Regions from separate parts of the Streptomyces sp. NPDC091412 genome, predicted to be linked through region 1. Evidence: predicted binding sites of a transcription regulator. Region 1 holds the regulator's gene; each other region holds the start of a gene.
The links. Region 1 encodes HrcA, which represses chaperone genes, less so after heat shock. Its sites were predicted from a motif close to TTNGCACTCNGNNNNNCNGAGTGCNAA; they were not measured.
Positions count from the first base shown of each region.

Region 2: a site for HrcA is predicted at 3,815-3,841, ahead of groL (chaperonin GroEL). Genes of this name have one in related genera too.
Region 3: a site for HrcA is predicted at 2,610-2,636, ahead of groES (co-chaperone GroES). Genes of this name have one in related genera too.

Region 1 covers NZ_JBIVTV010000004.1:560,643-567,089, reverse strand. The annotation lists gene ACIQMV_RS13785 (nitronate monooxygenase) at 1-966, opposite strand, end outside; gene dnaJ (molecular chaperone DnaJ) at 1,114-2,250, opposite strand; gene hrcA (heat-inducible transcriptional repressor HrcA) at 2,251-3,267, opposite strand; gene ACIQMV_RS13770 (MBL fold metallo-hydrolase) at 3,469-4,212, shown strand; gene ACIQMV_RS13765 (DUF3097 domain-containing protein) at 4,245-5,051, shown strand; gene hemW (radical SAM family heme chaperone HemW) at 5,096-6,328, opposite strand; gene ACIQMV_RS13755 (SpoIIE family protein phosphatase) at 6,377-6,447, opposite strand, start outside.
Region 2 covers NZ_JBIVTV010000010.1:54,983-61,429, reverse strand. The annotation lists gene ACIQMV_RS23660 (MFS transporter) at 1-470, opposite strand, end outside; gene ACIQMV_RS23655 (NADH:flavin oxidoreductase) at 739-1,869, opposite strand; gene groL (chaperonin GroEL) at 2,069-3,691, opposite strand; gene ACIQMV_RS23645 (cold-shock protein) at 4,073-4,276, opposite strand; gene ACIQMV_RS23640 (MoaD/ThiS family protein) at 4,707-4,982, opposite strand; gene thrC (threonine synthase) at 4,979-6,262, opposite strand; SAM riboswitch class I at 6,281-6,447, opposite strand, start outside.
Region 3 covers NZ_JBIVTV010000023.1:61,679-68,125, forward strand. The annotation lists gene ACIQMV_RS34330 (LamB/YcsF family protein) at 1-192, opposite strand, end outside; gene groL (chaperonin GroEL) at 399-2,024, opposite strand; gene groES (co-chaperone GroES) at 2,155-2,463, opposite strand; gene ACIQMV_RS34345 (polysaccharide deacetylase family protein) at 2,879-3,715, opposite strand; gene ACIQMV_RS34350 (polysaccharide deacetylase family protein) at 3,712-4,641, opposite strand; gene ACIQMV_RS34355 (methyltransferase domain-containing protein) at 4,624-5,940, shown strand; gene ACIQMV_RS34360 (LCP family protein) at 5,955-6,447, opposite strand, start outside.

The DNA of each region.
Region 1 (6,447 bases):
GCCCGCCCACAGTGCCATGCCCTGCGCGTCCTTCGCCTTGGCGGCCGCCTTGCGCAGCGGCGCGGTGAGGTGGTGGACCTCCGGGTAGGCGGCGGGCGCGTACGGGCCGTGCTCCCGCATGAAGCGGTTGACCAGTCCGCGGGCCGGCCGGCCGGAGAACGCCCGGGTCAGCTCCGTACGCGGGAACACCGGGTCGGTGAGGGCCTGCTTGTGCAGCTCGTGCGCGCCGGACTCGGGGGTGGCGAGGAAGGCCGTGCCGAGCTGGGCGGCACTGGCGCCCGCCGCGAGCACGGCGGCGATCTGGCTGCCGCGCATGATGCCGCCCGTGGCGATGATCGGCAGGGCGACCGCCTCACGGATCTGCGCGACGAGCGAGAGCACGCCGATCCCGGCGCCGCTCTGTTCCGGGAGGTCGCGATGGGTGCCCTGGTGACCGCCGGCCTCCACGCCCTGGGCGATCACCACGTCCGCGCCCGAGCGGTCCACGGCGAGCGCCTCCTCGGTGGTGGTGGCGGTGGCGAGAACGAAGGTGCCGACCCGGTGCAGGGAGTCCACGACCTCGCGGGCGGGCACGCCGAAGTGGAAGGAGACGACCGGCACCGGGTCCTCCAGGAGCACGGCGAGCTTGGCGTCGTAGCCGTCGTCGCGTCCGGACTCCGGGTCGCCGAGTTCGGTCTCGTACCAGCCGGGCTCGCCGGCGAGCTGGTGGGCGTAGAGGTCGACGGCGCCGGTCTCGGCGCTCTCCGGCTGCGGCATGAACACGTTGACGCCGAAGGGGCGGCCGGTCAGTCCGCGCAGCTGCTTGATCTCCTGGTACATGCCGTCGGCGGTCTTGTAACCGGCGGCGAGAAATCCCAGTCCGCCGGCATCGGACACCGCCGCGGCGAGCGGCGGCACCGCGGGACCGCCCGCCATCGGCGCCTGCACGATCGGGTGCGGGAAGAGATCGGTCAGTGCGGAGGACATGACGGCATGTTGTCACGTCCGCCTGACGAGTCCGAATCCGGGCGACCTCCGGCATATGCCGGAGGAATCCCTTCCGGCCCAACCACTGCACCCGGCGGACCCGGGCCCCGCCTCGGCCCAGGACCCCCTACCGACCTCAGCCCCGCCTCAGCGACCGTTGAACGCGTCCTTCAACCGCGAGAACAAGCCCTGCTGCCCCGGCTGGAACTGTCCCAGTGGGCGTTCCTCGCCGCGCAGCTTGGAGAGCTCGCGCAGCAGGCGTTCCTGCTCGGGGTCGAGCTTGGTCGGGGTCTGGACCTCGACGTGGACGATGAGGTCGCCGCGGCCGCCGCCGCGCAGGTGCGTCACGCCCCGGCCGTGCAGCGGGATCGACTGGCCGGACTGGGTACCCGGGCGGATGTCGACCTCCTCCAGACCGTCCAGGGTCTCCAGCGGCACCTTGGTGCCGAGGGCCGCCGCGGTCATCGGGATGGTGACCGTGCAGTGCAGGTCGTCGCCGCGCCGCTGGAAGGTCTGGTGCGGCAGCTCGTGGATCTCGACGTACAGATCGCCGGCCGGACCGCCGCCGGGGCCGACCTCGCCCTCGCCCGCGAGCTGGATGCGCGTGCCGTTGTCGACACCGGCCGGGATCTTCACGGTCAGGGTGCGGCGGGCGCGGATGCGGCCGTCGCCGGCGCACTCCGGGCACGGGGTGGGCACCACCGTGCCGAAGCCCTGGCACTGGGGGCACGGACGGGACGTCATGACCTGGCCCAGGAAGGACCGGGTGACCTGCGAGACCTCACCCCGGCCGCGGCACATGTCGCAGGTCTGCGCGGTGGTGCCCGGGGCCGCTCCCTCGCCGCTGCACGTGGTGCAGACGACGGCCGTGTCGACCTGGATGTCCTTCGTGGTGCCGAAGGCCGCCTCGTCCAGCTCGACCTCGAGCCGGATCATCGCGTCCTGGCCCCGGCGCGTGCGCGAACGCGGTCCGCGCTGCGACGCCGTGCCGAAGAAGGCGTCCATGATGTCGGAGAAGTTGCCGAAGGAACCGGCCCCGAAGCCGCTCGCGCCGGCTGCGCCGGCCTGCGAGAGGGGGTCGCCGCCGAGATCGTAGACCTGCTTCTTCTGCGGGTCGGAGAGCACCTCGTAGGCGGCGTTGATCTCCTTGAACCGCTCCTGGGTCTTCGGATCCGGGTTGACATCCGGGTGCAGCTCGCGCGCGAGCCGCCGGAAGGCCTTCTTGATCTCTTCCTGCGACGCGTCACGGCGCACGCCGAGAACGGCGTAGTAGTCCGTGGCCACCTACGACTCCGCCAGGATCTGTCCGACGTACCGTGCCACTGCGCGTACCGCTCCCATCGTTCCCGGGTAATCCATGCGGGTCGGTCCGACCACGCCGAGCTTGGCCACTGCCTCGCCGCCCGAACCGTAGCCGACCGACACGATGGACGTGGAGTTGAGTCCTTCGTGGGCGTTCTCGTGACCGATGCGCACGGTCATGCCCGGATTCTGCGTCTCACCGAGCAGCCTCAGCATCACGACCTGCTCCTCCAGCGCCTCCAGAACGGGCCGGATCGTGAGCGGGAAGTCGTGCGCGAAGCGGGTGAGGTTGGCGGTGCCGCCGATGACCAGCCGCTCCTCGTTCTCCTCGACGAGCGTCTCCAGGAGGGTGGACAGCACGGTCGAGACGGTGCCGCGGTCCTCGACGTCGAAGCCGTCGGGCAGATCCTCCACCAACTGCGGGACGTCCGTGAAGCGGCGGCCGGCGACCCGGCTGTTCAGCCGCGCCCGCAGGTCGGCCAGGGACGTCTCCCCGAAGGGCGCGGGGCAGTCGACCATCCGCTGCTCGACCCGGCCGGTGTCCGTGATCAGCACCAGCATCACGCGCGCGGGCGCGAGCGCCAGCAGCTCCACGTGCCGCACGGTCGAACGAGTCAGCGACGGGTACTGCACCACGGCGACCTGCCGGGTCAGCTGCGCGAGCAGCCGCACCGTGCGGGCCACCACGTCGTCGAGGTCGACGGCACCGTCGAGGAAGTTGTGGATGGCACGCCGCTCCGGCGCGGTCATCGGCTTGACCTCGGCCAGCTTGTCGACGAACAGGCGGTACCCCTTGTCGGTGGGGATACGGCCGGCACTGGTGTGCGGCTGGGCGATGTAGCCCTCGTCCTCCAGGGCCGCCATGTCGTTGCGGACCGTGGCCGGTGAGACGCCCAGGCTGTGCCGTTCGGTGAGGGCCTTGGAGCCCACCGGCTCCTCGGTGCCGACGTAGTCCTGGACGATGGCGCGCAGCACCTGAAGCCGCCGCTCGCTGAGCATCGCGCACACCTCCAGGATCGTTCCTCGGCCACCCGCCTGGCACTCTGCGCATACGAGTGCCAGCTCTACCCGGCCCAGTGTACGGCCGCCGGGTACACCCCCGGCAAGGCCGGACCGCGACGGACTACGAGGTCGGGACCGGGATCACCCGGGATCGGCCGGGATGTCGTACCCGGCAGGCATCACCGCTAGCGTCGCCCTATGACGGATGCGTGGGAAGCCCCTCGGGAAGAACTGGAATGGGAACGGCTGGCGGACGGGGTGGGGCGGTGCCGCCTGCCCGGATGGGACTGCACGGTCGGGCTGGTCGTCGGGGAGGGCGCCGCGCTGATGGTCGACGCAGGTTCGAGCCGCCCGGAGGGCGCACGGTTGCGTGCGTGGGCGCGGGCGCTCGCCGGTGGTGATGTGACACATCTCGCGCTCACCCACCCCCACTTCGATCACATCTTCGGGGCGGCGGAGTTCGACGGCGCGGAGATCTTCGCCGCCGAGGGCGCGGACGCGGTGTTCGGTGACAGCGGTGAGCGCGCTGAGCTGCGCGGGGACGCGGTGCGCCAAGGGCTGGACGCCGAGGCGGCCGAGGAGGCGGCGGACGCCCTGGTACGGCCCGGCCGCGAGGTCCGCGACCGGCTCACCGTCCGGCTCGGTGGCGGGCGGGAGGTGCTGCTGGCGAACATGGGCCCGGCGCACTCCACGCACGACCTCGCGGTGGTGGTGCCGGGCGAGCAGACCGTGGTGTTCTGCGGGGACCTGGTCGAGGAGTCCGGCGAACCCCAGGCGGGCCCGGACGCCGTGCCGTCCCGGTGGCCCGCCGCCCTCGACCGGCTGCTGGCGCTCGGCGGCGAGGACGCGCTGTACGTCCCCGGTCACGGAGCGGTGGTGGACGCCGCCTTCGTCCGTGCCCAGCGGGACGCCCTGGCCGCGCGCTTCGGCGTGTCGCCCTGATCGGACACGGGCCTGTCCATATCGTCACTCGAATGCGCCAGTATTCACCCGACCTCACTCCGCCCTGGAAGAAGCCCCGGCCCGTGCCGGAGGTTCCCGCCGAGCCGGGTCTGGTCGTGGAGGAGCCCGGGACCGGCTTCTGCGGGGCGGTGATCCGCTGCGAGGCGGGCACGGTGACGCTGGAGGACCGTTTCGGCAAGCACCGGGTGTTCCCACTCGCGTCCGGCGGCTTCCTGCTGGAGGGCCGGGTGGTCACCCTGGTGAAGCCGTCGTCCGGCCCGGTACGGCCCACCCGTACGGCATCCGGTTCGGTCGCCGTGCCCGAGGCACGCGCGCGTGTGGCCCGCGCCGGGCGCATCTACGTCGAGGGCCGGCACGACGCCGAACTGGTCGAGAAGGTGTGGGGCGACGACCTGCGCGTCGAGGGCGTGGTCGTGGAGTACCTGGAGGGCGTGGACGACCTGCCCGCGATCGTCGAGGCGTTCGCGCCCGGTCCGGACGCCCGCCTCGGCGTCCTCGTGGACCATCTGGTGCCCGGCAGCAAGGAGTGGCGCATCGCCGAGTCGGTGACCAGCGAGCACGCGCTGGTGGTCGGCCACCCGTACATCGACGTCTGGGAGGCCGTGAAGCCCTTCTCGCTGGGGATCGAGTCCTGGCCCCGCGTCCCGCGCGGCCAGGACTGGAAGACGGGCGTGTGCCGCGCCCTGGGCTGGCCGGAGAACACGGGCGCGGCCTGGCAGCGGATCCTGTCCCAGGTGCGGTCCTACAAGGACCTGGAACCGGAGTTGCTCGGGCGGGTGGAGGAACTGATCGATTTCGTCACCGCCCAGCCCGAGTAGCCGAGCCGGGCCCGCGTCTCCAGGGACCGCCCGCTCCGGGTGGCTCAGTCCACCAGGTCCCGCACCACCGCGTCCGCCAGCAGCCGGCCCCGCAGGGTGAGCACGGCCCGCCCCGCCTCGTACGGCCCTTCCTGGAGCAGCCCGTCGGACAGCGCGCGCCGCGACGCGGCAAGGCCGTCCGGGCGCAGCAGGTCCAGCGGGACGCCCTCCCGCAGTCGCAGCTCCAGCAGGACGCGCTCCACCCGGCGGTCCTCCTCGGTGAGGAGTTCCCGGCCGGCGCCCGGGGAGCGACCGGCCGCGAGGGCCGCCGCGTACGCGCCGGGGTGCTTCACGTTCCACCAGCGCACGCCCCCGACGTGGCTGTGCGCGCCGGGTCCCGCGCCCCACCAGTCGGCGCCGCGCCAGTACAGCTCGTTGTGCAGGCAGCGGCCGGCTTCCGAGGTGGCCCAGTTGGACACCTCGTACCACTCGAAGCCCGCCGCGGACAGCGTCTCCTCGGCGATCAGATAGCGGTCGGCGTGCACGTCGTCGTCCGTCATCGGGATCTCCCCGCGCCGGATCCGGCGGGCGAGCTGCGTGCCCTCCTCCACGATCAGGGCGTACGCCGAGACGTGGTCGGGGCCGGCGCCGAGGGCCGCGTCCAGCGAGGCCCGCCAGTCGTCGTCGGACTCGCCGGGAGTGCCGTAGATCAGGTCGAGGTTGACGTGCTCGAAGCCGGCGGCGCGGGCCTCGGCCACACAGGCCTCGGGGCGGCCGGGCGTGTGGGTGCGGTCGAGGATCTTCAGGACGTGCTGCCGGGCGCTCTGCATGCCGAAGGAGATCCGGTTGAAGCCGCCCTCGCGGAGCGTGGCCAGGTAGGCCGGGTCGACCGACTCCGGGTTGGCCTCCGTCGTGATCTCCGCGTCGGCCGCGAGACCGAACTCGTCGCGGATCGCCCCCAGCATCCGCACCAGGTCCTCGGCGGGCAGCAGCGTGGGCGTGCCGCCGCCGACGAAGACCGTGCGGACCTCGCGCGGGTCGTCGCCGAGCACCTTGCGGGCGAGGCGCACCTCGTCGGTCAGCGTCCCGGCGTAGTTGTCACGGGAGGCGAGCACCCCGCCGGTGCCGCGCAGCTCGGTGGCGGTGTAGGTGTTGAAGTCGCAGTACCCGCAGCGGGTCGCGCAGTAGGGGACGTGCAGATAGAACCCGAGGGGCCGTTCGGCCGCCCCGGCGAGCGCGGCCACGGGCAGCGCACCGTCGTCGGGAACGGACTCACCATCGGGAAGTGCGGAAGGCATGCCTTCCATTGTCCAGCACACGCGGACTGGTCCCGGTGGGTCGTTTTGTCAGTCGCATTCGGCCTGGAGTACCAGCAGGGCCAGGTCGTCCTCCGGTGGGCCCGTTCCGAAGTCGTGGA
Region 2 (6,447 bases), on a different contig from region 1:
GCGCCGCCGACGCCGAGCGAGGCGCTGATCATCGCGGTCGCCGAACCGAGCCGCTCGGCGGGCAGTTCGTCGCGCATGATGCTGATGCCGAGCGGGATGACGCCGGAGGCGAGGCCCTGCAGGGCACGGCCGACGATCATCGGCGTGAGGGAGTCGCTCAGCGCGGCCGTGACCGAGCCGGCCACCAGCATGGCCAGGCTCAGCAGGAGCATGCGGCGCTTGCCGTACATGTCGCCGAGGCGGCCCATGACCGGGGTGGCCACGGCCGCGGCGAGCAGCGTGGCGGTGACGGCCCAGATGGTGTCCGACGCCGAGGCGTGCAGGAGCTGGGGCAGCTCGGGAATGATCGGGATCACGAGGGTCTGCATCAGCGAGACCACGATGCCGCCGAAGGCGAGTACGGCCACGACGGCGTTGGGCCGGGGCGCGGATTGCCCGGCCGCGGCGGGCCGGGCGAGTGCGTCGGACATGAAGGAAGGTCTCCGTCGGAGAGCGGGTGTACTTGACTCAGGCAACTTTAATTGAAATTGATTGACTTAAGCAAGCGAAATCCCGCCAGGAAGACCCGGCAGGCAGACCAGACCAGGCAGACAGACAGACCAGGTGGAGGCTCGCCGGACGAAGACCCCCCGGAGATCCGGCAGGCGAAGACCCGGCAGGCAGAGGGGCGGCGCCCGCCCTCCGGCAGCCACCGCCCCCACATCCGGGTCCGAGCCCCCGGGCCCGACCCGGCCCGGCTCAGCTCAGCGTCTTCAGCGCCGCCGCGTCGTACGGCTTCAGCTCATCGAAGCGGCCGCCGAGCACCTTCGCCGCCCACTCGGGGTCGTGGAGCAGCGCGCGGCCCACGGCCACCAGGTCGAACTCGTCGCGCTCCAGCCGGTCCAGCAGGTTGTCGAGGCTGCCGACCTCCGCGCCCTCGCCCTGGAACGCCTTGATGAAGTCGCCGTCCAGACCCACCGAGCCGACGGTGATGACCTGCTTGCCCGTCAGCTTCTTCGTCCAGCCCGCGAGGTTGAGGTCCGAGCCCTCGAACTCCGGCAGCCAGTAGCGGCGCGTGGAGGCGTGGAAGACGTCGACTCCGGCCGCCGCGAGCGGCGACAGGATCGCCTCCAGCTCCTCCGGGGTCTCGGCCAGGCGGGCGTCGTAGACGTCCTGCTTCCACTGCGAGTACCGGAAGAGGACCGGGAAGGAGGGCGAGACGGACTCGCGCACCGCGGCCACGATCTCGGCGGCGAACTTCGTACGGGCCACCGGATCGCCGCCGTAGGCGTCGGTACGGCGGTTGGTGCCCGCCCAGAGGAACTGGTCGAGCAGATAGCCGTGGGCGCCGTGCAGCTCCACGCCGTCGAAACCGATGCGCTCCGCGGCGGCGGCCGCCTCGGCGAACGCGCCGATGACGTCGTCCAGGTCCGTCCGCGTCATCGCCCTGCCGGTGACCTCGGACTCGCCGACGCGCAGCCCGGAGGGGCCCACCGCGGGCGCGTCCGGGAACGGCTGCTGGCCCGGCCGGCGCACCATGCCGATGTGCCACAGCTGCGGCACGATCGTGCCGCCCGCCGCGTGCACGGCCTCGGCCACCTTGGCCCAGCCCGCGAGCTGCTCCTCGCCGTGGAAACGCGGCACGCGGTCGCTCTGCCCGGCCGAGTCATGCCCCACATAGGTGCCCTCGGTGACGATCAGGCCGACGCCCGCGGCGGCGCGGCGGGCGTAGTACGACAGCACGTCCTCGCCGGGGACGCCGCCCGGCGAGAACATCCGGGTCATCGGCGCCATCACGATCCGGTTGGGGACGGTGAGGCCGTTCAGAGTGACGGGGCGGGAGAGGATCCCGGCCGCGCGGGAGGCGGACTCGGAAGCGGTGGAGGTCACGTGGGGGGCTCCTCGGAATCGTGATCGGTACCGGCCGGCGCGCACACGCGTCCGCCGGGCACCGGCGTCAACTGCCCCGCCTGTCACGGCATTCCGCCGATCCACCCCTGTGACCCGGAACACGCCCGAGGGCGGCACCCCCTGTCTCCAGGGAGTGCCGCCCTCGGTACGTGAAGGACGGATCCGATCCTCGAAGGGATCAGAAGTCCATGTCACCGCCCGGCATGCCGCCGCCGGCCGGCGCGGCGGCCTTCTCCGGCTTGTCGGCGATGACGGCCTCGGTGGTGAGGAACAGCGCGGCGATGGAGGCGGCGTTCTGCAGCGCGGAACGGGTCACCTTCGCCGGGTCGATGATGCCCTCGGCGACCAGGTCGACGTACTCGCCGGTCGCGGCGTTCAGGCCGTGGCCCGGGGTGAGGTTGCGGACCTTCTCCACCACGACGCCGCCCTCGAGGCCGGCGTTGACGGCGATCTGCTTGAGCGGGGCCTCCAGGGCGAGCTTCACGGCCTGCGCGCCGGTCGCCTCGTCACCGTCGAGCTCCAGCTTCTCGAAGACGTTGGTGGTCTGGAGCAGGGCCACGCCACCACCGGCGACGATGCCCTCCTCGACGGCCGCCTTGGCGTTGCGCACGGCGTCCTCGATGCGGTGCTTGCGCTCCTTGAGCTCCACCTCGGTGGCGGCACCGGCCTTGATGACCGCGACGCCGCCGGCGAGCTTCGCCAGGCGCTCCTGCAGCTTCTCGCGGTCGTAGTCCGAGTCGCTGTTCTCGATCTCGGCGCGGATCTGGTTGACCCGGCCGTTGACCTGGTCGGAGGAGCCGGCGCCGTCGACGATGGTGGTCTCGTCCTTGGTGATGACGACCTTGCGGGCGCGGCCCAGGAGGTCCAGGGTCGCGTTCTCCAGCTTGAGGCCGACCTCCTCTGAGATGACCTCGCCGCCCGTGAGGATGGCGATGTCACCAAGCATGGCCTTGCGGCGGTCGCCGAAGCCCGGGGCCTTGACGGCGACGGACTTGAAGGTGCCGCGGATCTTGTTGACGACCAGGGTCGACAGGGCCTCGCCCTCGACGTCCTCGGCGATGATCAGCAGCGGCTTGCCCGACTGCATGACCTTCTCCAGGAGCGGGAGCAGGTCCTTGACCGAGGAGATCTTGGAGTTGGCGATGAGGATGTACGGGTCCTCGAGCGACGCCTCCATGCGCTCCATGTCGGTCGCGAAGTAGGCGGAGATGTAGCCCTTGTCGAAGCGCATGCCCTCGGTGAGCTCGAGCTCCAGACCGAAGGTCTGCGACTCCTCGACGGTGATGACGCCTTCCTTGCCGACCTTGTCCATGGCCTCGGCGATGAGCTCGCCGATCTGGGTGTCGGCGGCGGAGATGGAGGCGGTGGAGGCGATCTGCTCCTTGGTCTCGACCTCCTTGGCCTGGTCGAGCAGGGCGGCGGAGACGGCCTCGACGGCCTTCTCGATACCGCGCTTCAGGGCCATCGGGTTGGCACCGGCGGCGACGTTGCGCAGGCCTTCCTTGACCAGGGCCTGGGCGAGCACGGTCGCGGTGGTCGTACCGTCACCGGCGACGTCGTCCGTCTTCTTGGCGACTTCCTTGACCAGCTCGGCGCCGATCTTCTCGTACGGGTCCTCGAGCTCGATCTCCTTGGCGATGGAGACACCGTCGTTGGTGATCGTGGGGGCACCCCACTTCTTCTCAAGGACGACGTTGCGGCCCTTGGGGCCGAGGGTCACCTTGACGGCGTCCGCGAGCTGGTTCATGCCGCGCTCGAGGCCTCGCCGCGCCTCCTCGTCGAACGCGATGATCTTGGCCATGTGAAGTGGTCCTCCCAGGACTGGGGGTGATTACTTCGGACCGCGCCCGCGCCCGCGACGGACGGCCCCGGCCGGAGGTTCCTTGCCCCACCCGGCCCGTGGCCTCACCGACCCGGTCCTTCGTTGTCACTCTCACCTTCAGAGTGCTAACGCCAATGATTAGCACTCGACCCCTTCGAGTGCAAGCGCCTTCGGGGCGTCGGCGGGGACTCAGCCGGACGCGAACACGGGCATGCCGGGCCGTGCGAGCGCGCGGTGCGCGGACACGGGCGCGCCGAACGCCGGACGGGACGGCGCGCGGGCACAGCGAAGGGCCCGCACCCCGGCAGCGGAGGTGCGGGCCCTTCCGTAGAAGAACGTCGCTTGCGGTGGTCGCGCGATTCAGGCCGTGACGCGGACCATGTCGGCCTGCGGACCCTTCTGGCCCTGCGAGATCTCGAACTCGACCCGCTGGCCCTCTTCCAGCGAGCGGTAGCCGTCCATCTGGATCGCGCTGTAGTGGACGAAGACGTCCGCACCACCGTCGACCGCGATGAAGCCGTACCCCTTCTCCGCGTTGAACCACTTGACGGTGCCCTGAGCCATGCCTAACTCCCCTATTACTGGCCCTTGCACAGATCCACACTTCGCGGATCCGGGTCAGACCTCACCCCCCGTGGATCGGGGGCGTGCGCCGGAACGCGTCGACCGCGGCTGAATGTATCTGTCCAACTGCCGTCTGCAACAGGTCAATCGGACGAGAAATCTGGACGTACGCGGTCCGGAATATAGGGAGAATTCACGTGAATTCAGGGCAAGTCGGGCCCCATAAACAAGGCAAATGCCGCAGAAGGCCCGCAGACTTTGGCTACTTCTTGCCGGGCCCGCGGCAGGAATCCATGGCCCCGGATTTGGAGTTCGGGGGCGCGTTCCCCAACTCTACCGTGCTCAACCACACAGAATTGCCCCCTCCGCTTCTCTCACGGAGGGGGCCATTCGATGAACTCTGCGTGACCAGGATTACCGAAGGTAATGATCAGCCGCCGGCGACCGCCGGGATGATCGAGACGCCCACGCCGTCCGGGGTGGCCGTCTCGAGGCCCTGCTCGAACCGGACGTCGTCGTCGTTGACGTACACGTTGACGAAGCGGCGCAGCTTGCCCTGGTCGTCCAGGACCCGTGCCGCGATGCCCGTGTGGTTCTTCTCCAGGTCCGAGATGACCTCGGACAGGGTCGCGCCCTCGGCGCTCACCTCGGCCCGGCCGCCGGTGTAGGTGCGCAGGATGGTGGGGATACGAACGGTCACGCTCATGCCAGGCCAGCCTCTCGGAAGGAGTCCAGGGTCGGACGGATCGTCGCGGTCAGGCCGGTGCCGGCCACCGCGTCCAGCGTCTTCAGCCCGTCGCCGGTGTTGAGGACGACGGTGGTCTTCGTCGGATCGAGGACACCGTCCTCGATGAGCTTCTTCGTCACGCCGACCGTCACACCGCCCGCCGTCTCGGCGAAGATGCCCTCGGTCCGCGCCAGCAGCTTGATGGCGTCGACGACCTGCTCGTCGGTCACGTCCTCCACCGCACCGCCGGTGCGGCGCGCGATGTCCAGGACGTACGGGCCGTCGGCCGGGTTGCCGATGGCCAGGGACTTGGCGATCGTGTTCGGCTTCTGCGGCCGCACGACGTCGTGGCCGGCCTTGAAGGCGGTGGACACCGGCGAGCAGCCCTCGGCCTGGGCGCCGAAGATCTTGTACGGCTTGTCCTCGACCAGCCCCAGCTCGATCAGTTCCCGCAGGCCCTTGTCGACCTTGGTGAGCTGGGAGCCCGAGGCGATCGGGACGACGATCTGGTCCGGCAGCCGCCAGCCGAGCTGCTCGCAGATCTCGTACGCCAGCGTCTTGGAGCCCTCGGCGTAGTACGGCCGCAGGTTGACGTTGACGAAGCCCCAGCCCTCGCCGGCCGGATCGCCGATCAGCTCGGAGCAGAAACGGTTCACGTCGTCGTAGTTGCCCTCGATGCCGACGAGTTCGCCGCCGTAGATCGCGGCCATCACGACCTTGCCCTGCTCCAGGTCGTGCGGGATGAACACGCAGGAGCGCAGTCCGGCGCGGGCGGCCGCGGCGCCGACGGCGCCGGCCAGGTTGCCGGTCGAGGAGCAGGAGAGGGTGGTGAAGCCGAAGGCGCGGGCCGCCTCCAGCGCCTGGGCGACCACGCGGTCCTTGAAGGAGTGCGTCGGGTTGCCGGAGTCGTCCTTCACGTACAGCCCGCCGGTCACCCCCAGTTCGCGGGCGAGGCGGTCGGCCCGGACGAGCTTGGTCCAGCCCGGGTTCAGGTTCGGCTTGCCGGCGACGTCCGCGGGGACGGGCAGCAGCGGCGCGTAGCGCCAGATGTTCGCGGGGCCCGCTTCGATCCTCTTGCGCAGCTCCTCGGTGTCGTAGGCCGAGAAGTCGTAGGCGATCTCCAGCGGGCCGAAACACTCCTCGCACGCGAAGACCGGGCCGAGGGGGACGCGGTGACCGCACTCGCGGCAGCTCAGCGCCGCGGCGGGGCCGAGGTCCACAGTGGAGTCGGTGCTGCTTACAACGGTCTGCACAGCCATGTGAGGCGAGGCCCTTTCTCCTCATCTTCCTCACGACGCATCTCGCCGTGAGACGGATTTGGCACCTTCCCTAGCCGGGAGCCTCGCGAAGACGATCGGCTGTGCTCGCACAGCAGTCGATACGAGAACCGGCTGGAGGGTTGCCGGGGCTTCATCGGGCCGTGTCCCTCTGCCCCTCTGGATGA
Region 3 (6,447 bases), on a different contig from region 1:
GTAGCCCACCTGGGCGCCGATGGCGACGCCGCGCTCGGCGGCCCGCTCGCACGTCCGGCGCATCACGGTCGGATCGCCGGCATGGAAGCCGCAGGCCACGTTGGCGCTGGTGACGAGGGACAGCAGCGCGTCGTCGTCACCGAGCCGCCACTGCCCGAAACCCTCGCCGAGGTCACTGTTGAGATCGATCATGAACGCTCCGCAGCTCGGTTCTGCCACTCGGGACGGGTCATGCCGTGCGGGGCGCGATGCTCGTCGTCGGCGCCCCCTGCCGCACCAAGCCCTCGCTCGCCCCGCATCATGCCGCAGGCCACCGGCAACGGCACCGACGACGACGGTGCCCGGCGCCCCCGTAGGGGCACCGGGCACCGGTGGTTCGGTTCAGCTCAGCGGAGTGCTCAGTGGGCGTGGCCGTGGCCGTGGCCCGCGGCGGCCGGCTCTTCCTCTTCCTTCTTCTCGACGACCAGGGTCTCGGTCGTGAGCAGGAGGGAGGCGATGGAGGCGGCGTTCTCCAGGGCGGAGCGGGTGACCTTGACCGGGTCGATGACGCCGGCCTTGATCAGGTCGCCGTACTCGCCGGTGGCGGCGTTGTAGCCGCTGCCCTTCTCCAGCTCCGCCACCTTGGAGACGATGACGTAGCCCTCGAGGCCGGCGTTCTCGGCGATCCAGCGCAGCGGCTCGACGGCGGCGCGGCGGACGACCGCGACACCCGTGGCCTCGTCGCCGGTCTTGTCGAGGTTGCCCTCCAGGACCTTCACGGCGTGGACGAGCGCGGAGCCACCACCGGAGACGATGCCCTCCTCGACCGCGGCGCGGGTCGCGGAGATGGCGTCCTCCAGACGGTGCTTCTTCTCCTTCAGCTCCACCTCGGTGGCGGCGCCGACCTTGATCACGCACACGCCGCCGGCCAGCTTCGCGAGGCGCTCCTGGAGCTTCTCGCGGTCCCAGTCGGAGTCGGTGTTCTCGATCTCGGCCTTGATCTGGGAGACGCGGCCCTCCACGTCCTCCTTCTTGCCGGCGCCGTCGACGATCGTGGTGTCGTCCTTGGTGACGGTGACGCGGCGGGCGGAGCCGAGGACGTCCAGACCGGCCTGGTCGAGCTTGAGGCCGACCTCCTCGGAGATGACGGTGGCGCCGGTGAGGACCGCCATGTCCTGGAGCATCGCCTTGCGGCGGTCGCCGAAGCCGGGGGCCTTGACGGCCACGGCGTTGAACGTGCCGCGGATCTTGTTGACGACCAGGGTCGACAGGGCCTCGCCGTCGACGTCCTCGGCGATGATCAGCAGCGGCTTCGAGGCGTTGCCCTGGATGATCTTCTCGAGGAGCGGGAGCATGTCCGCGATGGCGGAGATCTTACCCTGGTGGATCAGGATGTACGGGTCGTCGAGGACGGCCTCCATACGCTCCTGGTCCGTGACGAAGTACGGGGACAGGTAGCCCTTGTCGAAGGCCATGCCCTCGGTGAAGTCCAGCTCCAGACCGAAGGTGTTGGACTCCTCGACGGTGATGACGCCGTCCTTGCCGACCTTGTCCATCGCCTCGGCGATGAGCTCGCCGACCTGCTGGTCCTGGGCGGACAGCGCGGCCACGGCGGCGATGTCGGACTTCTCGTCGATCGGGCGGGCCGAGGCGTGCAGGTCGTCGGAGACGGCCTTGACCGCGGCGTCGATGCCCTTCTTCAGCGCGGCCGGGGAGGCACCCGCGGCAACGTTCTTCAGGCCCTCGCGCACGAGCGCCTGGGCGAGCACGGTGGCGGTGGTGGTGCCGTCACCCGCGATGTCGTTGGTCTTGGTCGCCACCTCCTTCACCAGCTGGGCGCCGAGGTTCTCGTACGGGTCCTCGATCTCGACCTCACGGGCGATGGTGACGCCGTCGTTGGTGATGGTGGGCGCGCCGAACTTCTTGTCGATGACGACGTTGCGGCCCTTGGGGCCGATCGTCACCTTGACCGTGTCGGCGAGCTTGTTGACGCCGCGCTCGAGGGCGCGACGGGCGTCCTCGTCGAACTTCAGGATCTTCGCCATGGCAGCGGGAGCCCTCTCGAAATCTGGTGGTAAGACACTGCGCCCCGGGCGCCCGGCTTCTTATCGGTCGCGGGGGGCCAGGGGCGCAGCTCAAGCAGAATTGCTTCGGCTTCGTGAAGAAGCGGGTGAACTACTTCTCGATGATCGCGAGGACGTCGCGAGCCGAGAGGACGAGGTACTCCTCGTTGTTGTACTTCACCTCGGTGCCGCCGTACTTGCTGTAGAGCACGACGTCGCCGACCTTCACATCGAGCGGAAGACGGTTGCCGTCCTCGAAGCGGCCCGGGCCCACGGCCAGGACGACGCCCTCCTGGGGCTTCTCCTTGGCGGTGTCCGGGATGACCAGGCCAGAGGCCGTGGTCTGCTCGGCGTCCAGCGGCTGGACCACGATGCGGTCCTCGAGCGGCTTGATGGCAACCTTGGTGCTGGCGGTCGTCACGATCCGACCTCCCCCTTCGGAGATCTCACGGGGTTAACTGTCTGAGGTGGCGACCAGGTCGATCCGTCGTCGCGGGTGCCGGACCTGCCCGTCGCTTTGTTGGCACTCTCCAGGGGGGAGTGCCAGACCTGAGACTATGACCGTCGTTAGCACTCGGTCAAGCGGAGTGCCAATTGCCTCGTGGCGCGTCGGGGGTGGGGTGCGTTTCGGGGAACGTCTGTTCAAGGTGCGGTGGGCCTGTGTGGGCGCCCTGGGGCTGCCGGCCCCAGACCCCCGATTCGGCCTGGACGGCCTCGTCCTCAAGCTCCCCCAAGCTCTTCGAGCAGGGGGACCCCCGGACGGGCTGCTTGATGCCGGACTCGGCTGAGAAGCCCGGCCCAAGGACAGTCCCGCCCCAGCCCGGAGACGGCCCTGCTCAGAGATAGTCCTGCAGTCGGCCCACCGTCAGGCCCTTCCTCTGGATTCCGCGGAGCAGGCGGGTCGTGCGGTCGCGCAGGGGCGGGCCGTCGAGGTCGTCGTCGTCCGAGGCGACGAGGAGGATGTCGCCGGGACGCAGTTCGTGGGGGCCGTGTCTGAAGCGCAGGCCGGTGTCGGTCGTGACGCCGCGCCACAGGGCGACCGCCGAGACCCCGCAGTCGGCGGCGGCGCGCAGGGTCGTCGTGTCGTACCTGCCGTAGGGCGGGCGGAAGAGGCGGGGGGTGACGCCGAAGCGGGAGCGGATCTTGTCCCGCTGGCCGCAGATCTCGGCGCGCTGGCCCGCGTAGGGCAGGCCGCGCAGCGAGGGGTGGTCCAGGGTGTGGTTCTGGAGGTCCGCGCCGACCGACATCAGGTGCGCGAAGTGCCCGTACCCCGGTCCGACGACACTGTCCGTGAGGAACATGCTGACCGGCAGCCGCAGTTCACGGACCATGTCGACGAACCGCGGATCCTTCTCCGCGCCGTCGTCGTAGGTGAGGAAGACGACCGGGTCGGAGGTCGCGACGTGGTCCACGACCTCGGGCAGGCCTGCGGACGGGGTGGCGCCGGCGAGCCGGGGCGGACGGGCCGGCGGCTTCGGCGGCGCGGCGAGCGGCGCCCTGAGCCCCCAGCGCCGGTAGGCCTGGTCGGCCGTCGGGCTCTGCGACCGTACGCCCTGCGCCGCCTTGCGGCCGAGCCGCTCGATGGGGTCGACGGACGTGGCACAGCCGGTCAGCAGCGAGGCGGCGAGCAGGGCCACGGCCAGGTGCCGCGGCCGGACGGGCCGCGGTCTCACAGGTAGTCCTCCAGCCGGGCCACCGCGTACCCGTCGGCCGTGACCTTGTTCAGGAACCGGCGCATGTCGTCGGCCATCGTGCCGTTCCACTCGTTGCGGCCCCGGAAGTGGGTGAGCACGATGTCGCCGGGCCGCAGCCGCTGGTCGTCCTCGCGGAACTCCCAGTGGTCGACGTAGACCTCCTCGTTCCAGACGGGCGCGTACTCGATGCCGCAGGACTTGGCGGCGCGCAGGGTGTCCTGGTTGTAGTTGCCGTAGGGCGGGCGGAACATCTTCGGGCGCTTGCCGAACTGCTCCTCCATGATGTCCTGCATGCCGCAGATCTCGCGCTTCTGCTCTTCGTAGGACAGGGCAGGCAGGTAACGGTGGTGCAGGGTGTGGTTGTTGAGGGTGACCCCGGAGCCCTGCATCTTCCAGAAGTAGCCGTAGTCGCCCTTGACGAGGTCGTCGGTGAGGAACGCGGTGTACGGGATCTTCAGGTCCCGCATCATCCGCGGGAACTGCGGGTCCTTCTCCGCTCCGTCGTCGATGGTGAGGAAGACGACCTTGTCCTTGGTGGGGACCGTGGTGAAGACCGGGGGCAGGTTCCAGTCCTTCTGGTGTTTCACCTCGAAACCGGCGCGGGCGGTGGCCTTCGGCTTCGTCGTGGGCGGCTGCGGGGGGATCAGCGGGACCCGCTCCAGACTCCAGCTCTTGGCGGTGGCCACCCGCTGCGCGTAGGAGGTGTGCAGGCGGTCGGCGAAGGAGCCGGGGGCGTGCGCCTGGGGGTGCTGCTGGCCGGGGGCCGGGCGCACCTGCACGTCCGGCTGCGCGCAGCCGGAGGCGAGGGCGGCGACGGCGAGCACCGCGAGCCCGCCGCGGATCCGGGTCCCGCGACTCGGGACCCTTTCCGGACCCTTTTTGTCATTTTGTACGACTACCCTCATGGCACCGGATCCTCGCAGGCCACCGCCCGGAAGCCGGGGCGACACCGCGGCCGGAGGCACACCGTCCACCGACTGGCCCACAATGAGCCGGTGAACGACCACCTCCACGCCTTCGCCTCGCTGCTCGCCCCCGAGGGCCGCGCCCTCCTCGACGAAGTGCGCGGCACCCAACCCGCCGACGAACTCGCGGTCGCCACCCGGCTGCGCCGTGAGCACCCCGCCGAACTGGTGTCGGCGGCGCTCGGCCAGGCCCGGCTGCGGCAGCGGGCGGCCGCGAAGTTCGGGGCCGAGGACGCGGGGCGGATGTTCTTCACGCCGAACGGGGTGGAGCAGTCGACGCGGGCGAGTGTGGCGGCGTACCGGGCGGGCCGGCTGCGGGAGTCGGGGGTGGCCTCGGTCGCGGACCTGTGCTGCGGGATCGGCGGCGACGCGATCGCCCTCGCCCGCGCCGGGATCCGGGTCCTGGCCGTGGACCGGGACCCGCTGACCGCCGCCGCGGCCCGCGCGAACGCCGAGGCGCTCGGGGTGGCGGACCTGATCGAGGTACGGGAGGCGGACGTCACGGAGGTCGACACGGCCTCGTACGACGCGGTGTTCGTGGATCCGGCCCGCAGAACGGGCGGAGGGAGGGGCGGCGGACGGGCCGCGGGCGGGCGCGTCTTCGACCCCGAGGCGTACTCGCCGCCGCTGTCCTGGGCGGTCGGCGCCGCGCTCCGGGCGCCCCGCGCGGCCCTGAAGATCGCCCCCGGCATCCCGCACGAGCTGATCCCGCCGCAGGCCGAGGCCGAGTGGATCTCCGACGGCGGGGACGTGAAGGAGGCGGTGCTGTGGTTCGGCACCGAGCCGGGCCTCATCCGGGCCACCCTGCTGCCCGGCCCGCGCACCCTGCGCGGCCGCGGCCTGCCCGATCCCCCGGTCCGCACCCCGGGCCGCTACCTGTACGAGCCCGACGGTGCCGTGATCCGTGCCCACCTGGTGGCCGAGGCCGCCCGGGAGCTCGACGGCGGCCTGATCGACGCGACCATCGCGTACGTGACCGCCGACGAACTCCGCCCCACCCCGTACGCCACCGCCTACGAGATCACCGAGCGGCTCCCCTTCAACGTCAAGAAGCTGAAGGCCCTGCTGCGGGAGCGCGAGGTGGGCGCGCTGACCGTGAAGAAGCGGGGCTCGGCGGTCGAGCCGGAGGAACTGCGCAGGAAGGTCCTGCCGAAGCCGCACGGCAGGAACGCGGCGACGGTGTTCCTCACCCGGGTCGCCGGGGCACCCACCATGCTGCTCGGCCACCCGGCGGGCTGACGCCGGTCACCGGCTCACCGCAGCGACGTCCACAGTTCGCCCGCGTCCGGTTCCTGCGCCACCACCCGGTTGGGGTTCCACGGGGCCGTCACCACCGGCATGGTCACCGTCTTCACGTTCTGCGCCGACAGGCCCTTCAGGCTCTCGCCGAGGGTCGTCAGTTCGCCCAGCGAGTCGAGGCCGGTGTCGGTGGTCAGACTGCCGGTCACCGCGTCGGCGACCCGGTAGAGCCCGGCGGGGTCGTCCAGCAGGCCGGAGCCGGAGATCTCCTCCAGCAGCGCCTTGACCAGCGTCTGCTGGAGGCCTATGCGGCCCAGGTCGCTGCCGTCGCCCACGCCGTACCGGGTGCGGGCCAGGGCCAGGGCCTCGGTGCCGTTCAGATGGTGGGTGCCGGCCTTCAGGTGCAGATGGCTCTTGTCGTCGTCGATGTCCAGCTCGGTGGTGACGGTGACCCCGCCCATCGCATCCACCAGCTTCGCGAAGCCGGCGAAGTCGATCTCGATGTAG